DNA from 2 places in the Streptomyces stoeckheimensis genome. Region 2 is predicted to be linked to the other one. Evidence: riboswitches for the same ligand, from Rfam matches in the RefSeq annotation. Region 2 holds a riboswitch; the other holds the start of a gene.
What was found. A riboswitch is a leader RNA that binds a small molecule or an ion and turns the genes downstream of it on or off. The one in region 2 is predicted to bind glycine.
Positions count from the first base shown of each region.

Region 1: linked by a shared signal. The riboswitch ahead of gcvP (aminomethyl-transferring glycine dehydrogenase) and the one ahead of gcvT (glycine cleavage system aminomethyltransferase GcvT) in region 2 are both predicted to bind glycine.

Region 1 is NZ_CP169550.1:7,434,366-7,442,154, reverse strand. It holds gene ACE1OC_RS33770 (hypothetical protein) at 1-350, shown strand, start outside; gene ACE1OC_RS33765 (DUF5999 family protein) at 629-835, shown strand; gene gcvP (aminomethyl-transferring glycine dehydrogenase) at 933-3,818, opposite strand; glycine riboswitch at 4,018-4,116, opposite strand; gene ACE1OC_RS33755 (PRC-barrel domain-containing protein) at 4,235-4,600, shown strand; gene ACE1OC_RS33750 (DNA polymerase IV) at 5,062-6,990, opposite strand; gene ACE1OC_RS33745 (MerR family transcriptional regulator) at 7,080-7,736, opposite strand.
Region 2 is NZ_CP169550.1:2,861,867-2,869,655, reverse strand. It holds gene ACE1OC_RS12825 (APC family permease) at 1-1,617, opposite strand, end outside; gene glyA (serine hydroxymethyltransferase) at 1,790-3,046, opposite strand; gene gcvH (glycine cleavage system protein GcvH) at 3,061-3,441, opposite strand; gene gcvT (glycine cleavage system aminomethyltransferase GcvT) at 3,550-4,665, opposite strand; glycine riboswitch at 4,850-4,953, opposite strand; gene ACE1OC_RS12805 (AAA family ATPase) at 5,133-5,819, shown strand; gene ACE1OC_RS12800 (enhanced serine sensitivity protein SseB) at 5,920-6,630, shown strand; gene ACE1OC_RS12795 (enhanced serine sensitivity protein SseB C-terminal domain-containing protein) at 6,698-7,438, shown strand.

The DNA of each region.
Region 1 (7,789 bases), 4.6 Mb from region 2:
GGCTGACCCCTGACGGCTGGGTCTTCTCCCACTTCTTCGAGGGCCCCTACGTCACCGCCACCGAACGCGCGCTGCGCCAGGCCGAATCGCTCGGCAAGAACTACCAGCCGCGCCTGCTGTCCGTACCGGAGCTGTACATGCTGACCCTGTGGCTGCACGGATCGGTGGGCGCCGACGCCTCCGCCGGCCTGCCGGCCGCCGCCGACCTCCTGGTCCCCCTCGCCCCGGCCCCGCCCGGCATCGCCGCCTACCGCCCGCACCCCGTGTCCGAACTGCTGCCCGTACTGACCCACCGGCTCACGCCGACGGCTCCCCCGGTGCCGCCTTCCATGGCCGCACCGGCCGCCTGACCCGACCCCCGGCCGGTTCTGCCCATTCGGCCTAGCCCACTCGGGCCCCCAGCTAACCATCCGAAATGACAGGGGAGTTGAGCTGAACCGCCCGCACGGGTGATGCGTCATCAATCTATGAGGACAGCTGCTGGGAAATCCCTCCGGACACCGCGCCGTGGGGGAACACTGGGGACTCTGACCGAGCCAAGTCGTTGATACGGGGGGCGGCCATGAACCACGCGCACAACGCACCGAGCCGCAGCACACAGACCACACCGCAGCGAAAGAACGCATCCATGTGCCAGCACAAGCCAGCATGCCCGTCCGCCGACTCCGCCGACCGGGAGGCCGCGCACCCCGTGGCCGTTCACCCGGAGCAGGGTTGGAGCCTGCTGTGCAACGGCGTCCTGCTGTTCGAGGACACCGGTGAGCTGCTGCCGGACGGCCGGATCATCGCCCCGCACCGCCCGCTCGCGGCGACGCAGGTGATGAAGGCGGCCTAGCCGACGACGGAAACGAAAGGGGCCGGCCCAGGAGAGAACTCCCGGACCGGCCCCTTCGTCATGTCACTTCGTCATGTCACTTCTGCATGTCACTGCATCAGTTGTCGTACTCGTCCAGCGGCGGGCAGGAACACACCAGGTTCCGGTCGCCGAAGGCACCGTCGATGCGGCGCACCGGCGGCCAGTACTTCTCCGCGGCCGACACCCCGCCCGGGAAGACGGCCTCGTCGCGGGTGTACGGGTGGCTCCACTCGCCGCCCAGGGCCGCCGCCGTGTGCGGGGAGTTGGCCAGCGGGTTGTCGTCCACCGGCCACTCGCCGCCCGCGACCCGCTCGATCTCGGCGCGGATGGCGATCATCGCATCGCAGAAGCGGTCGATCTCGGCGAGGTCCTCGGACTCCGTCGGCTCGATCATGAGCGTGCCGGCGACCGGGAAGGACATGGTCGGCGCGTGGAACCCGTAGTCGATCAGGCGCTTGGCGATGTCGTCGATGCTCACGCCCGTCGCCTTCGACAGGGGGCGCATGTCGATGATGCACTCGTGCGCGACCAGGTTGCCCGGGCCGGTGTAGAGCACCGGGTAGTGCGGCTCCAGGCGCTTGGCGATGTAGTTGGCGCCGAGCACCGCCACCTGGGTCGCGCGCTTGAGGCCTTCGCCGCCCATCAGGCGCACGTACGACCAGGAGATCGGCAGGATGCCGGCCGAGCCCCACGGAGCGGCCGAGATCGGGCCGACGCCCGTCTCCGGACCGGCGGTCGGCTGGAGCGGGTGGTTGGGCAGGTACGGAGCCAGGTGCGCCCGGACACCGACCGGGCCGACGCCCGGGCCGCCGCCGCCGTGCGGGATGCAGAAGGTCTTGTGCAGGTTCAGGTGCGAGACGTCGCCGCCGAAGTGACCCGGCTTGGCCAGGCCCACCAGGGCGTTGAGGTTGGCGCCGTCCACGTAGACCTGGCCGCCGGCGTCGTGCACCTGGGCGCAGATGTCGGCGACGTGCTCCTCGAACACACCGTGCGTGGAGGGGTACGTGATCATCAGCACGGCGAGCTCGTCGCGGTACTGCTCGATCTTGGCACGGAGGTCGTCCGCGTCCACCTCGCCGTCGTCGGCGGTCTTGACGACGACGACCTTCATGCCGGCCATCACGGCGCTCGCGGCATTGGTGCCGTGCGCGGAGGACGGGATGAGGCAGACGGTGCGCTGCTCGTTGCCGTTCGCCCGGTGGTAGGCGCGGACGGCCAGCAGGCCGGCGAGCTCACCCTGGGAGCCGGCATTCGGCTGAATGGAGACCTTGTCGTAGCCGGTGACCTCGCAGAGACGTTCCTCCAGCTCGGTGATGAGCGTGAGGTACCCCTCGGCCTGCTCGACCGGGGCGAACGGGTGCAACTGGCCGAATTCCGGCCAGGTGACCGACTCCATTTCGGTGGTCGCGTTGAGCTTCATGGTGCAGGAGCCCAGCGGGATCATGCCGCGGTCCAGCGCGTAGTCCTTGTCCGAGAGCTTGCGCAGGTAGCGCAGCATCGCGGTCTCGGAGCGGTGCTGGTGGAAGACCGGGTGGGTCAGGTACTCGTCCGAGCGCAGCAGCCCCTCGGGAAGCGCGTCGGCCGTGGTGGCGTCGAGCGCCTCCAGGTCGGCGGTGACACCGAAGGCCGCCCACACCGCGTCCACGTCGGCGCGCAGGGTGGTCTCGTCGCAGGAGGCGGAGACCAGGTCGGCGTCCACCTGGTACAGGTTGACCCCGCCCTCGCGGGCCGCGGCCACGACCTCGGCGGCCCGGCCCGGGACCCGCGCGGTGACGGTGTCGAAGTAGGCGCCGTGCACGACCTCGACCCCGCCGGCCGTCAGACCGGCCGCGAGCAGAGCCGCGTACCGGTGCGTCCGGCGGGCGATCGTCCGCAGCCCGTCCGGGCCGTGGTAGACGGCGTACATGCCGGCCATGACGGCGAGGAGCACCTGGGCGGTGCAGATGTTGCTGGTGGCCTTCTCGCGGCGGATGTGCTGCTCACGGGTCTGCAGCGCCAGGCGGTACGCCTTGTTGCCGTCCGCGTCCACGGAGACGCCGACGAGGCGGCCGGGCAGCGAGCGGGCGTGCTTGGCCTGGACGGCCATGTAGCCGGCGTGCGGTCCGCCGAAGCCCATCGGGACGCCGAAGCGCTGGGTGGTGCCGACCGCGATGTCCGCGCCCAGCTCGCCCGGCGAGGTCAGCAGCGTCAGGGCGAGCAGGTCGGCGGAGACGGCGACGATGGCGCCGAGCGCGTGCGCCTGCTCGATGACCGGCTTGATCTCCCGCACGGCGCCGGAAGCACCCGGGTACTGGAGGAGCACGCCGTAGACGCCGCGCTCGGCGATCTCGGCCGGAATCCCGTCCGACAGGTCCGCGACGACGACCTCGATGCCGATCGGCTCGGCGCGGGTCTGGATCACCGCGATGGTCTGCGGCAGCGCGTCGGCGTCGACGAGGAAGACGTTGCCCTTGGCCCTGCCCACGCGGCGGGCCAGGGTCATGGCCTCGGCGGCAGCCGTGCCCTCGTCGAGCAGGGAGGCGCCGGAGGTCGGCAGGCCGGTCAGCTCGGCGACGACGGTCTGGAAGTTCAGCAGGGCTTCGAGGCGGCCCTGGGAGATCTCCGGCTGGTACGGCGTGTACGCCGTGTACCAAGCCGGGTTCTCCATGACGTTGCGCAGGATCACCGGCGGCGTGAAGGTCCCGTAGTAACCGAGACCGATCATCGACGACAGCACCTGGTTGCGGTCGGCGAGCTCACGCAGCTCGGCGAGCACCTCGGCCTCGGTCCGCGCCTCGGGCAGGTTCAGCGCGGCGGTGGTCTTGATCACATCCGGCACCGCGGCTGCGGTGAGCTCGTCCAGCGAGCCGTAGCCCACATGGGCGAGCATCTTCGCCTGCGCCTCGGCGTCCGGGCCGATGTGGCGCTGCTCGAAGGGGATGCCTCGCTCCAGCTGGGAGAGCGGAATGCGGTTGGCGGTCATGTACGGAGGCCTCCTGGGTCGTACGACCTGCGAGGGGCACCACGGCGCGGGCACCCGGACGGCCTCCCCCTCTGTCATCACAACCTGAGAGCTTCACCGGGCCGCGCGGGGGTCGCCCACGAGGTCCGGCTTTCACCGTCGGTGAGGAGAGGGACCGGCACTGCGCGCCCGGTACCCGCCCCTGCTTTCCAGAGTGGCCTCACCACGTGCGGTACGTATGCCTGAGAGATTCCGGGGAGGATTTGCTCCTTCGGCGCCTCCGTCTCACTCACTCGGAGGACTCTCCCGCACAGGGTCAACAGCCGTCACCCAGCCTACCAGCGAGGATCTGCGGACCTCCCTCGAGTGGCCCCCTCTCCGGAAATGCACTTTTGTAGTGCTTACGGAGGAGTTGCGCCCAATGGAGGGACCGGACCGTGCAGACCGACATCGATCCCCGCAGCCTGATCGGCCGCAAGGCGTTCGACCGCAATGGCACCAAGATCGGCACCGTCGACGAGGTCTACCTCGACGATGCCACGGGCGTCCCGGAATGGGCCGCCGTACGCACCGGACTCTTCAGCCGGGACGCCTTCGTCCCGCTGGAGCCCAGCGAGATGGTGGGCGACACCCTGCGCGTGCCCTTCGAACGCTCCCTCATCAAGGACGCCCCCGACTTCGGCGTCGGCCGCCACCTCTCCCCCGAACAGGAGCTGCAGCTCTACCACCACTACGGCCTGGACCTGGCCCTCCCGACGGACTTCCAGCACGACTTCGGCCACAAAACCCCCGACACCCCCTGACCCACCCCCACCGGGGCCGGCAAGCCCGACCTTCCAGGCAGCGCTCCGCAGAAAGCCGCCTGCGGACAGCGGAGCAGGGGCGCTCAGCAGGCAGCAGGCACTCAAACCAGTACCGACAGCCGGCACAAGCGACCGCGGAGGCCGGGCCACCGGGAGGTTCTCCGAGTCCTGGCCCGGTAGTCCAGGACGGCCGCGCCCCGGCGATCTGCCCGTCCCGTACGCCGCAGCCGGGAGCGGCCCGTCACCCAGCAGCCCGCGAGCTAGGCCGTCTCTTCCGAATCTTGCCGGGCCCGCGGCGCCTGGCACGCGCTCTCTGCGCACCGGGCGAAATCCCAAGTACGTCCAGTACGCAGGCTTCCGCCCGGCCCGGCGAAACGGCTGCTCCAGCCAGGAGGAGGAATCGCCCTCGGGTCCGCCGGTGCGGAGCAAGCGCCGCCCTGACCGCCCGCGCCCGCAACCTCTCAGGCTCCCTGCGGAGCCGTCGAGCCTCCGACCCCCACGGCCCGGTCCCCTACCAGCGGCATCGGGTCGGACGGCTCCAGCTCGGGATCGTCGACCAGGAACGTTCGCACCCGACCCGGCTCGGATCCGGGCTGCTCGAACCGTACGGTCACCCGCCCGACCCCGCTGCCCTGCACCCACCCCGGCCCGTACACCGCATGCCGCACATCGCTCCCGGCCGGCCACGAGCGCTCACCCACGCCTTCGCCACCCCCCGACCGCCCCTGCCCACCCGCCTGCCCCGCCCCCTGAACCTGGTCCTGACCCGGCCCGTGACCGTGGCCCTCGCGGGATCCCTGCCCCTCCCCGGCACCCTCCACCCGCCCGGACCCAGCCCCCTGCCCCTGCCCCTGCCCCTGAACATGGCCCGGGCCTTGGCCCTGCCCGTGACCGTGGCCCTGCCCCTGGCTCAGCCCCTCACGGGGTGTCTGGCCCTCCCCGGCACTCCCCACCCGCCGGGACCCAGCGCCCTGCTCCTGCCCCTCCTGGGCTACCCGGCCCGCCCCGGCACTCCCCACCCGCCCCGGCCCAGCACCTCGCCCCTGGCCCGCGGCCTCACCCAGCACTTCCCCAGCACCCTGCCCCTGGCCCTGCTGTGCTCCCCGCGCCCGCCCGGTGCCCCCATCCCGAACCGGCCCGGGTCCCTGTCCAGCGCCCTCACCCGACGCGTGGCTCTCCTGACCCCCGTCAGCGTCGACCGCGCCCTGCCCCGAGCCCCCGCCGAACGGCGCAACACCGTCGGCACGAGCCGCAGCCACTCCCACTCCCGCAGCCGGCCCCGCAGCCGCGTCATCCGCCCCCGCCCGCGCAGCCATCGCATCGGCGAAAGCGAACAGGTCCTCCTGCGTGTAGTCCGCCAGCCCCGTGACACCCACCCCCAGCAGCCGCACCCCGCCCGTGGTGTCCACGGCCTCCAGCAGCCGCGCCGCCGCCTCCCGCACCACCGCGGGGTCGTCCGTGGGCCCCCGCAGGGTCTCCGAGCGCGTCAGTGTGGAGAAGTCGTACCGCCGAACCTTGAGCACGATCGTCCGCCCCGAGTGCCCCGACCCCCGCAGCCGCTCCACGCACCGGTCCGCGAGCCGCTGCACCTCGGTGCGGATCCGCACCCGGTCGTGCAGGTCGACGTCGAAGGTGTCCTCCACGGACACGGACTTCGCATCGCGTTCGGCGACGACCGGCCGCTCGTCCACGCCCAGCGCCATCCGGTACAGCCCGACCCCGTGCGAGCGGCCCACCATCCGGACCAACTCGTCCTCACCGGCCTCCGCCAGCTCCCCCACCGTCGTGATCCCGGCCCGTCGCAGGTGCTCCCCCGTGGCCGGCCCCACCCCGGGCAGGGTCCGTACCGACATCGGGGCGAGGTGCGCCCGCTCCGTGCCCACCTCGATCAGCAGCAGCCCGGCCGGCTTGGCCTCCTCGGAGGCGACCTTGGCCAGCATCTTGGACCCCGCGAGCCCCACCGACCCGCTCAGCCCCGTCACGGCGGCGATGTCGGCCCTCAGCCGCTCACCGACGGCCCGCGCGGTCTCCGCGTCGAAGGCGACGCCCCCCGCCTCCAGGTCCACGAAGGCCTCGTCCAGGCTCAGCGGCTCCACGAGGGGGGACAGTTCCCGGAGCATCCCCATGACCGTGTCGCTGACCTCGCGGTACAGGCTGAAGCGCGGAATCAGGCACGCGCCGTTCGGGCAGAGCCGCCGCGCCTGGGCCATCGGCATGGCCGAATGCACCCCGAAGCGCCTGGCCTCGTAGGAGGCGGTGGCGACGACCCCGCGCGGCCCGAGCCCGCCGACGATGACGGCCTTGCCGCGCAGGCTCGGCTTCGACGCCTGCTCCACGGAGGCGTAGAAGGCGTCCATGTCCAGGTGCAGGATGGTCGGCGCGGATCTCACAGCTCCGATGCTGCCCTACACCACTGACAATCGGCCCGAGTGCGAACACGGACACGAACGCCGGCCCCGCCGTCAGGCGGGGCCGAGCCTCAGACGGCCCGGTTCCTACGGGCGGCCAGCTCATCGGCCGGGTTGTGCCCGACCACCGTCTCGCCCGTGTCCACGCGCTCCCCGTGGAGCTGCGACAGGGCGTTCTCGACATCGCGCCAGACCACGCCCACGGCGATCCCGAAGACACCCTGGCCGCCCTGGAGCAGGCTGACGACCTGATCGGGCGAGGTGCACTCGTACACGGTGGCGCCGTCGCTCATCAGCGTCATCCGCTCCAGGTCCGAGAATCCCCGGTCGCGCAGGTGCTGCACGGCGGTGCGGATGTTCTGCAGCGCCACCCCGGTGTCCAGGAAGCGCTTCACGATCTTGAGGACGACCACGTCCCGGAAGCTGTAGAGGCGCTGCGTCCCCGACCCGTAGGCGGGGCGCACCGTGGGCTCCACCAGCCCCGTGCGCGCCCAGTAGTCGAGCTGCCGGTACGTGATGCCGGCCGCGGCACACGCCGTCGGCCCTCGGTATCCGACCTGCTCGGGTGCGGTCTCACCACCCACTGACCCCACCGGCCCCACCGAACCGACCGGCGCGGGCTCCGGCTGACGGCGCGCGGAGTTGCCCGCACCACCGTGCAGCGGGTACGGCCCACCGTCACTCCGTGCGGGGATGCCCCCGGTCATACCGTCGCCCGTGACTCTCACGCCGACCCTCCGTCCTTGACCTGCCATCTCGAAGGTAGGCAGTCACCAGGGGT
Region 2 (7,789 bases):
CTGCTCGGCGGCGCCGCTGTCGGCCCCGGGGGCGTCCAGGACCGGGTCGGGGCCCGGGAGGCCCGCGTAGTGGGCCTTGACCCCGGACCGTACGGCCCAGAAGTAGAAGCCCAGGGCCGAGAGGCCCACGAGGGCGATGTCCACGCCGCCCGGGATGATCCCGTGGCCGCCGAATTCCTTGCTGCCGAGCGCCGACAGGGTGCCGAGCCACAGCAGGAAGGCGATCATCCACCAGGCCGGGGCGAACTGCTTGGCCAGGTTCTTCTCGCCCTTGCGCTTGAGCACGACGGCCGCGATCGGGGCGGCGACCAGGGTGAGCAGCACCACCTTGCCGGTGTCGGGCCACTTGGACCAGTACAGGGCGCAGGCGGCGAAGGCGAAGGTGATCGGACACAGGATCCTGGCCGCCGGCAGGCGGAAGGGACGGGGCAGCTCGGGCTTGGTCCTGCGGAAGACGCCGACCGCGATCGGGCCGATGAGGTACGAGACCACCATCGCGGCGGAGACCACGCTGGCCAGGGCCTCCCAGCTGTGGCCGACGGTGACCAGCAGCAGGATCGAGAAGCCGAGGTTCAGCCACATCGCGGGACGCGCGGTGCCGTACTTCGGGTGGACCTCGCGGATCTTCTTCGGGAAGAAGCCGGTGTCCGCCAGGTTCTGCGCCATGTACGAGGCCGAGGCGACGTTGCCGATGTTGGCGCCGGACGGGGAGATGAAGGCACCGAACTGGAGCATCGTGACGACCCAGTGCAGCATCAGCATCTTGGCGAGGTCGGCGAACGGCGAGGAGAAGTTGATGCCGCTCCAGCCGCCGGCCTCGGCCAGCCTCGTAGGCGGGACACCGCCGATGAAGGCGATCTGCAGGGCCAGGTAGATGACCAGGCCGAGGGAGAGCGCGCCGACCAGGGCCAGCGGAATGGCGCGGCCGGGGTTCTTGGCGGCGCCGCCGAGGTTGACGACGGCCTGGAAGCCGTTGAAGGCGAAGACCACGCCGGAGGTGGTGACGGCGGTCATGACCGCCGACCAGCCGTTGGGCGCGAAGCCGCCGTGGTCGGTGAAGTTGCCGGTGTGGAAGCCGGAGGCGATCAGGGCGATCACGGCGAGCACCGGGATGGCGAACTTGACCAGGGTGAGGAGGTTGTTCGCCTTGGCGAGCAGCGCGACCGACCAGTAGCAGGCCAGCCACAGCGCCACGGTCAGGAACAGCGCCATCGCCATGCCGGAGGTCGTCAGCCCGCCGTTCTCGACCAGGCCCTTGGCCCAGCCGAAGTTCCAGGAGGACATGTACTGCGTACCGGCGATGGACTCGATCGGGATCAGGGCCGCGATGGCGATCCAGACCGCCCAGCCGGTGATGAAGCCCAGCACCGGCCCGTGCGAGATGGTGCCGAAGCGGGCCATCGAGCCGGGCAGCGGGTAGGCGGCGCCCACCTCCGCGTAGGACATGGCGATCATGCCGATGAAGACGGCACCGATGACCCAGGCGATGATCGCCGCGGGTCCTGCGACGGCGGCCGCCTGGCCCGCCCCGAAGAGCCAGCCCGATCCGAAGATCGAGCCGAGCCCGATCATGATCAGGGCGAAGAGACTGAGTCCCTTCTTGTTCGCTGCGCTCATGTCCATGGGGTGTGCTGTCCGTCCTGCCAGGGGGTGCGGTCGTTCCTTATTCGGAGCCTATTTGCCATTTATTGGAAGAATCAGCGGCAAGAGGTCGCATCCGCCTGGGGCTTTGGTCATGAAAGGGGCCCGGCCCTGTGCACAACAAGACCGGGCCCTCCCAAGCCGGTGCCTAGAGCGTCGGGTACAGCGGGAACTTCGCGGCGAGCGCCGAGACGCGCGCCTTGAGGTCCTCGGCGTCGTAGGCGGGCTTCAGCGCCTGCGCGATGATCTCGGCGACCTCGGCGAAGGCCTCGGCGTCGAAACCGCGGGTGGCCAGCGCCGGCGTACCGATCCGCAGACCCGAGGTGACCATCGGCGGCCGCGGGTCGTTCGGGATGGCGTTGCGGTTGACCGTGATGCCGACCTCGTGGAGGCGGTCCTCGGCCTGCTGGCCGTCCAGCTCGGAGTTGCGCAGGTCGACCAGGACCAGGTGCACGTCGGTGCCGCCGGTGAGGACGTCCACGCCCACGGCCTTGACGTCGTCCTGGACCAGACGGGCGGCGAGGATCTTCGCGCCCTCCAGGGTGCGCTCCTGGCGCTCCTTGAACTCGGGCGAGGCCGCGACGAGGAAGGAGACGGCCTTGGCCGCGATCACGTGCTCCAGCGGGCCGCCCTGCTGACCCGGGAAGACCGCGGAGTTGATCTTCTTGGCCAGCTCCTGCGTCGACAGGATGACACCGCCGCGCGGACCGCCGAGGGTCTTGTGCGTGGTGGTGGTGACGACGTGGGCGTGCGGGACCGGGTTCGGGTGCAGACCCGCGGCGACCAGGCCGGCGAAGTGCGCCATGTCGACCATCAGGTACGCGCCGACCTCGTCCGCGATGCGGCGGAAGGCGGCGAAGTCCAGCTGGCGCGGGTAGGCGGACCAGCCCGCGACGATCAGCTGCGGCTTGGTCTCCTTGGCGAGGCGCTCGACCTCGGCCATGTCGACCTCGCCGGTCTCGTCGACGTGGTACGGGACCACGTTGTAGAGCTTGCCGGAGAAGTTGATCTTCATGCCGTGGGTCAGGTGACCGCCGTGGGCCAGGTTCAGGCCCATGATCGTGTCGCCCGGCTTGATCAGCGCGAACATCGCGGCCGCGTTGGCCTGCGCGCCCGAGTGGGGCTGCACGTTCGCGGCCTCGGCGCCGAAGAGCGCCTTGATGCGGTCGATCGCGATCTGCTCGACCACGTCGACGTGCTCACAGCCGCCGTAGTAGCGGCGGCCGGGGTAGCCCTCGGCGTACTTGTTGGTCAGGACCGAGCCCTGGGCCTCCATGACGGCGACCGGAGCGAAGTTCTCCGACGCGATCATTTCCAGGGTGGACTGCTGGCGCACGAGTTCGGCGTCGACGGCGGCGGCGACGTCCGGGTCGAGCTCGTGGAGGGGAGTGTTCAGTACAGACATCAGGGTTCCCTGGGTCAGTTGCCGGCGGTGAGCTTGGCGTACTCGTCGACGGAGAGCAGGTCGGCCGGCTCCTCCGTGACGCGCACCTTGAAGAGCCAGCCACCCTCGAACGGAGCCGAGTTCACGAGCGCCGGGTCGTCGACGACGTCCTGGTTGAACTCGACGATCTCGCCGGTGACGGGGGAGTACAGGTCGCTGACCGACTTGGTCGACTCCAGCTCGCCGCAGGTCTCGCCCGCGGTCACCGTGTCGCCCACCTCGGGGAGCTGGGCGTAGACGACGTCACCGAGCGCGTTGGCCGCGAACTCCGTGATGCCGACCGTCGAGACGCCGTCCTCGGCGACCGACAGCCACTCGTGCTCCTTGCTGTAACGCAGCTGCTGGGGGTTGCTCATGACCTGATTCTCCTGGATGCGGGGGAGTGGATACGAACGGTGGTCCTGCTGACCGGCGCGACGCGCCGATGAGCGCCGATGAGCGGCGCGGTGCGGTGCGGTACGGGGCTACTTCTGCCGCTTGTAGAACGGCAGGGCCACGACCTCGTACGCCTCATGCGTACCGCGAATGTCCACGCCGACGCCGGAGGTGCCGGGCGCGGCGTGCGCCGCGTCGACATAGGCCATCGCGATCGGCTTGCCCAGCGTCGGGGACGGGGCGCCCGAGGTGACCTCGCCGACGACCTGGCCGTCGAAGGTCACGGAGAAGCCCGCGCGCGGAACGCGGCGGCCCTCGGCGATCAGGCCGACCAGCTTGCGCGGCGGGTTGGAGGCGGCGCGCTCGGCGGCGGCCTCCAGGGCGGCGCGGCCGACGAAGTCGCCCTCCTTCTCGAACTTCACGACCCGGCCCAGACCCGCGTCGAACGGGGTGAGGGAGGTGGTCAGCTCGTGCCCGTACAGCGGCATGCCCGCTTCCAGGCGCAGGGTGTCGCGGCAGGACAGACCGGCCGGGACCAGGCCGACGCCCTCGCCCGCCTTGGTCAGGGCCTGCCACAGCTCCACGGCGTGCTCGGGGGCGACGAACAGCTCGAAGCCGTCCTCGCCGGTGTAGCCGGTGCGTGCGATCAGCGCGGGCACCCCGGCGACCGTGCCGGGCAGGCCGGCGTAGTACTTCAGCCCGTCCAGGTCGGCGTCGGTGAGGGAGGCGAGGATGCCGGGGGACTCCGGACCCTGCACCGCGAGCAGCGCGTACGCGTCGCGGTCGTCGCGGACCTCGGCGTCGAAGCCGGCGGCGCGCTCGGTGATCGCGTCCAGGACGACCTGGGCGTTGGAGGCGTTCGCGACGACCATGAACTCGGTCTCGCCCAGGCGGTAGACGATCAGGTCGTCGAGGATCCCGCCGTCCTCCTGGCAGATGTGCGTGTAGCGGGCGCGGCCGACGCCGACGGTGGAGATGTTGCCGACCAGCGCGTAGTCCAGGACCTTGACGGCCTCCGGGCCGGTCAGGGTGATCTCGCCCATGTGGGAGAGGTCGAACAGACCGGCCTTGGTGCGGACGGCGTTGTGCTCGTCGCGCTCGCTGGCGTACCGCAGGGGCATGTCCCAGCCCGCGAAATCGGTCATGGTCGCACCGAGCGAGCGGTGCAGCGCATCGAGGGCGGTCAGGCGGGGGGCAGTGCTCATGGGTGTGGCTCCCGGGTCCCAGGGCATGACATGACGAGGAGGAGTTCCTCCCCATCTGTCATCGGAACCTGAGAGGTTCGCCGAGAGTTCCCCGCTTCCAGGGGAAGGCCATCGACTTGCACCTTGGGTGGAACCGTCGCCGGAGCCCTCACGGGCGGTGGCGCGGCTCGCTTTTCAGATCTGCCTCATCCACGCGGTACGGGGCCTGAGAGATTCAAGGGAGGTACTTGCTCCTTCGGCGCCCGGGCACCGCCTTGCGGCGTGCCGGGACTCTCCCGCGCGGATTCAAGCGGCCGGTATGCAGTTAGGTGTCCAGATGGCGCACATCATTGCACGACGTGCGGCCGAATGGGGGAGGGGGTCCGCAAGCGGAGCGGACCCGGAACGGAACCGGCGCCGCCGGATTACCGTCTCTTTACACTCAGGGGGAACGGGTCCAGTGACCCGTATCGGGGGAGGCGATCACTGTGCGGAGATTCGGAGTACTGGCGGCGACGACCACGGGCACCGTCGAGGGCGCGGTGGCCGGGGTGCCGACGCAGCGTGCCCTCGTACGGGATCCGGCGGCGGCCGGGGCGGCGGGGGAGCCCGCAGCCGTACGCGACTTGCGCGGGTCCGAGGGCCCGCGGACGCTCCGCTTCGCCGCCGGGGACGTCGTGGTGGTCTCCGGACTGCCCGGCGGCGGCAAGAGCACCCTGATCAAGCGGGCCGCGGAGGGCGGCGGCATCGACTCCCAGGACGCCCGCGAGCGGTGGGAGCGCCGGATGCCGGCCGCCCTGCCCTACGCGGTGTACCGGCCCGCGGTCCGGATCGCGCACTACTGGGGCCTGTGGAGGGTCCTGCGCTCCGGGGCCCCGGCCGTCGTCCACGACTGCGGTACGCAGAGCTGGGTACGGGCGCTGCTGGCCTCGGCGGCCCGGCGGCGCGGCCGCGCGCTGCACCTGGTGCTGCTGGACACCACCCCCGAGGAGGCCCGGGCCGGGCAGGCCGCGCGGGGCCGGGGCGTCTCGGCGTACGCCTTCGCCCGGCACCGGGGGGCGGTGGCCCGGCTGCTGCGCGAGGCCGAGGCGGGCCGCCCGCCGGCCGGCTGCGCGTCGGTGACCCTGCTGGACCGCCCGGCGGCGTCCCGGCTGACCTCGATCGGCTTCCTCTAGCGGTCGGCCGGCGGTCGGCCGGCGGTCGGCCCCCGGTCGGGGTGTCGCAGGCGCCCGTTAATCTCGGGTCGAGACCAAGGGCAAGCGAGCGGAGACGTACATGTGGCCGGGTAACGAGCTGGAGCAGGTGCTCGGGGCGGCGCTCGGACAGGCGGACGCCGGGGGACGGATCCTCGAGGTCCTCGGGCGGAGCCACCTGTGGATCCCGCTGCCCGGCGGCGTGAACAGCCTGAACCTGCCCACCATGGACATCGACGGCGCCGCCTACGTGCCCGTCTACAGCTCCGAGGAGCAGTTCCGCGCCTGCGCCGGACCCGCCATGGACTTCGCCGTCGCCCCCGCCGTGGACTTCGCCCGCGGCCTGCCCCCGCAGCTCGGCATCGCGGTCAACCCCGAGGGATCCGTCGGCGTGCCCCTGCCCCCGCCGGCCGTCGCGGAGCTCTGCCGCACCGGCCGCAGCCCGCTCGACGGCCCCGCCACCGGCGGCCGGGTCCGGCTCTACGAGCCCGACTGGCAGGAGGACCCGGTCGAGTTCCTGGCCGCCGCCGCGGAGGAGTTCCGCGCCACCGGAGTCGTCGCGGCGGCGCACCGCTGCCTCGCCAGCGTCGAGGGCGGCTCGCCGGAGCTGTACGTCGGGGTCCACCTGCTGGGATGGGAGCCCGGCATGCGAAACGCCCCGATGGACGCGCTGGGGCGGGCCCTGACCCGCGTACCACCGCCCTGGCCGGTGCAGTTGATCCTGCTCGACGCCGCCGAGGACCCGGTCGTCGACTACATACGTGAGCGCGTACGCCCCTTCTACCTGCCGTAGTGACGCTTAAGCTGGTGGCCGACACGCGTGGACGACGGGCGGACGAACAGACGAAGAGGGGTACCGGGTGAGTGCGTCAGGCACGGCCGCGGTCGGGCAGGTCGAGCACATGCTGCGCCAGGTGACTCCGGGGCGCTACGAGAGCTACGAGTCTCTCCTGCACGCCCTGGCCGAGGGACGGCTGTGGATGCTCCTCTGGCAGGGGCGGCCCGGCTCCCCGGAGGCCCAGTACGGCGGCATGGAGGTCGAGGGCCTCGGGTACGCGCCCTGCGTGACCTCCCCGCAGGAGCTGGCCGCCAGCGGCTGGAACCGCGGGTACGAGGTGGTCACCGGCCGGGACATCGCCCGTGCTCTCTACCCCGACCGCTGGGGGCTGTGGCTCAACCCGCACGCCCAGGGCGGCGGCGTCGGCATTCCCTGGGCCGACCTGCGCCGGATCGCCACCGGGCTGGACCGGATGCCGGCCGGCCCGCTGCGGCTGTCCGAGCCCGCCATCGAGCTGCCGCAGTTCTACGGGCTGCTCACGCAGCACGCGCACCGCACGCCCGCCGTCCGCTCGCTGCGCCGCGCCTGGGTGCAGCCCGCGCTGGGGTCCCCGTACCTCGCCGTCGGGCTCGACCTGTACGACGCCTCCGCGCACGCGCTGGAATCCGTGCGCGAGATGATGCGCCAGTCGGTCGGCGCGGTCCCCGAGGGAGTGCCCGTGTGCACGGTCGCGCTCGCGGACGAACACGATCCGGTGGCGATGTGGCTGCGGGCGCAAACCAGGCCCTTCTATGACCGCGAGGGACAGGCGCCCGCCTACTGAGACATCGGTATTCAGCCACCCGAGGCCGCACGGAACAGTCGTTCCGTGCGGCCTTTGCGTTGTCCTGATTTCGACGCTGATGTACGGCCAATAGGCGCGCTAGTGCGCCGAGTTGGGCGCCATGTCCGATTCCGTACCGAACAGGATGTCTTGCTCCGCTGAGATGACAGCGAAGTCCGGATAACGGGAACTCGACCCTCAGATCACGGTTGCGCATCCATTCACCTGCGGGTCTGGCGGCTGATCGAGCGCCCGATGAAGACTCCCCACCCAAGAGCGGGTGAGTCTTCCAAAGGCGAACCCGTCACGGGAACTTCGCCTGTTGTTTCGCACAGCACCACGCGCACCACC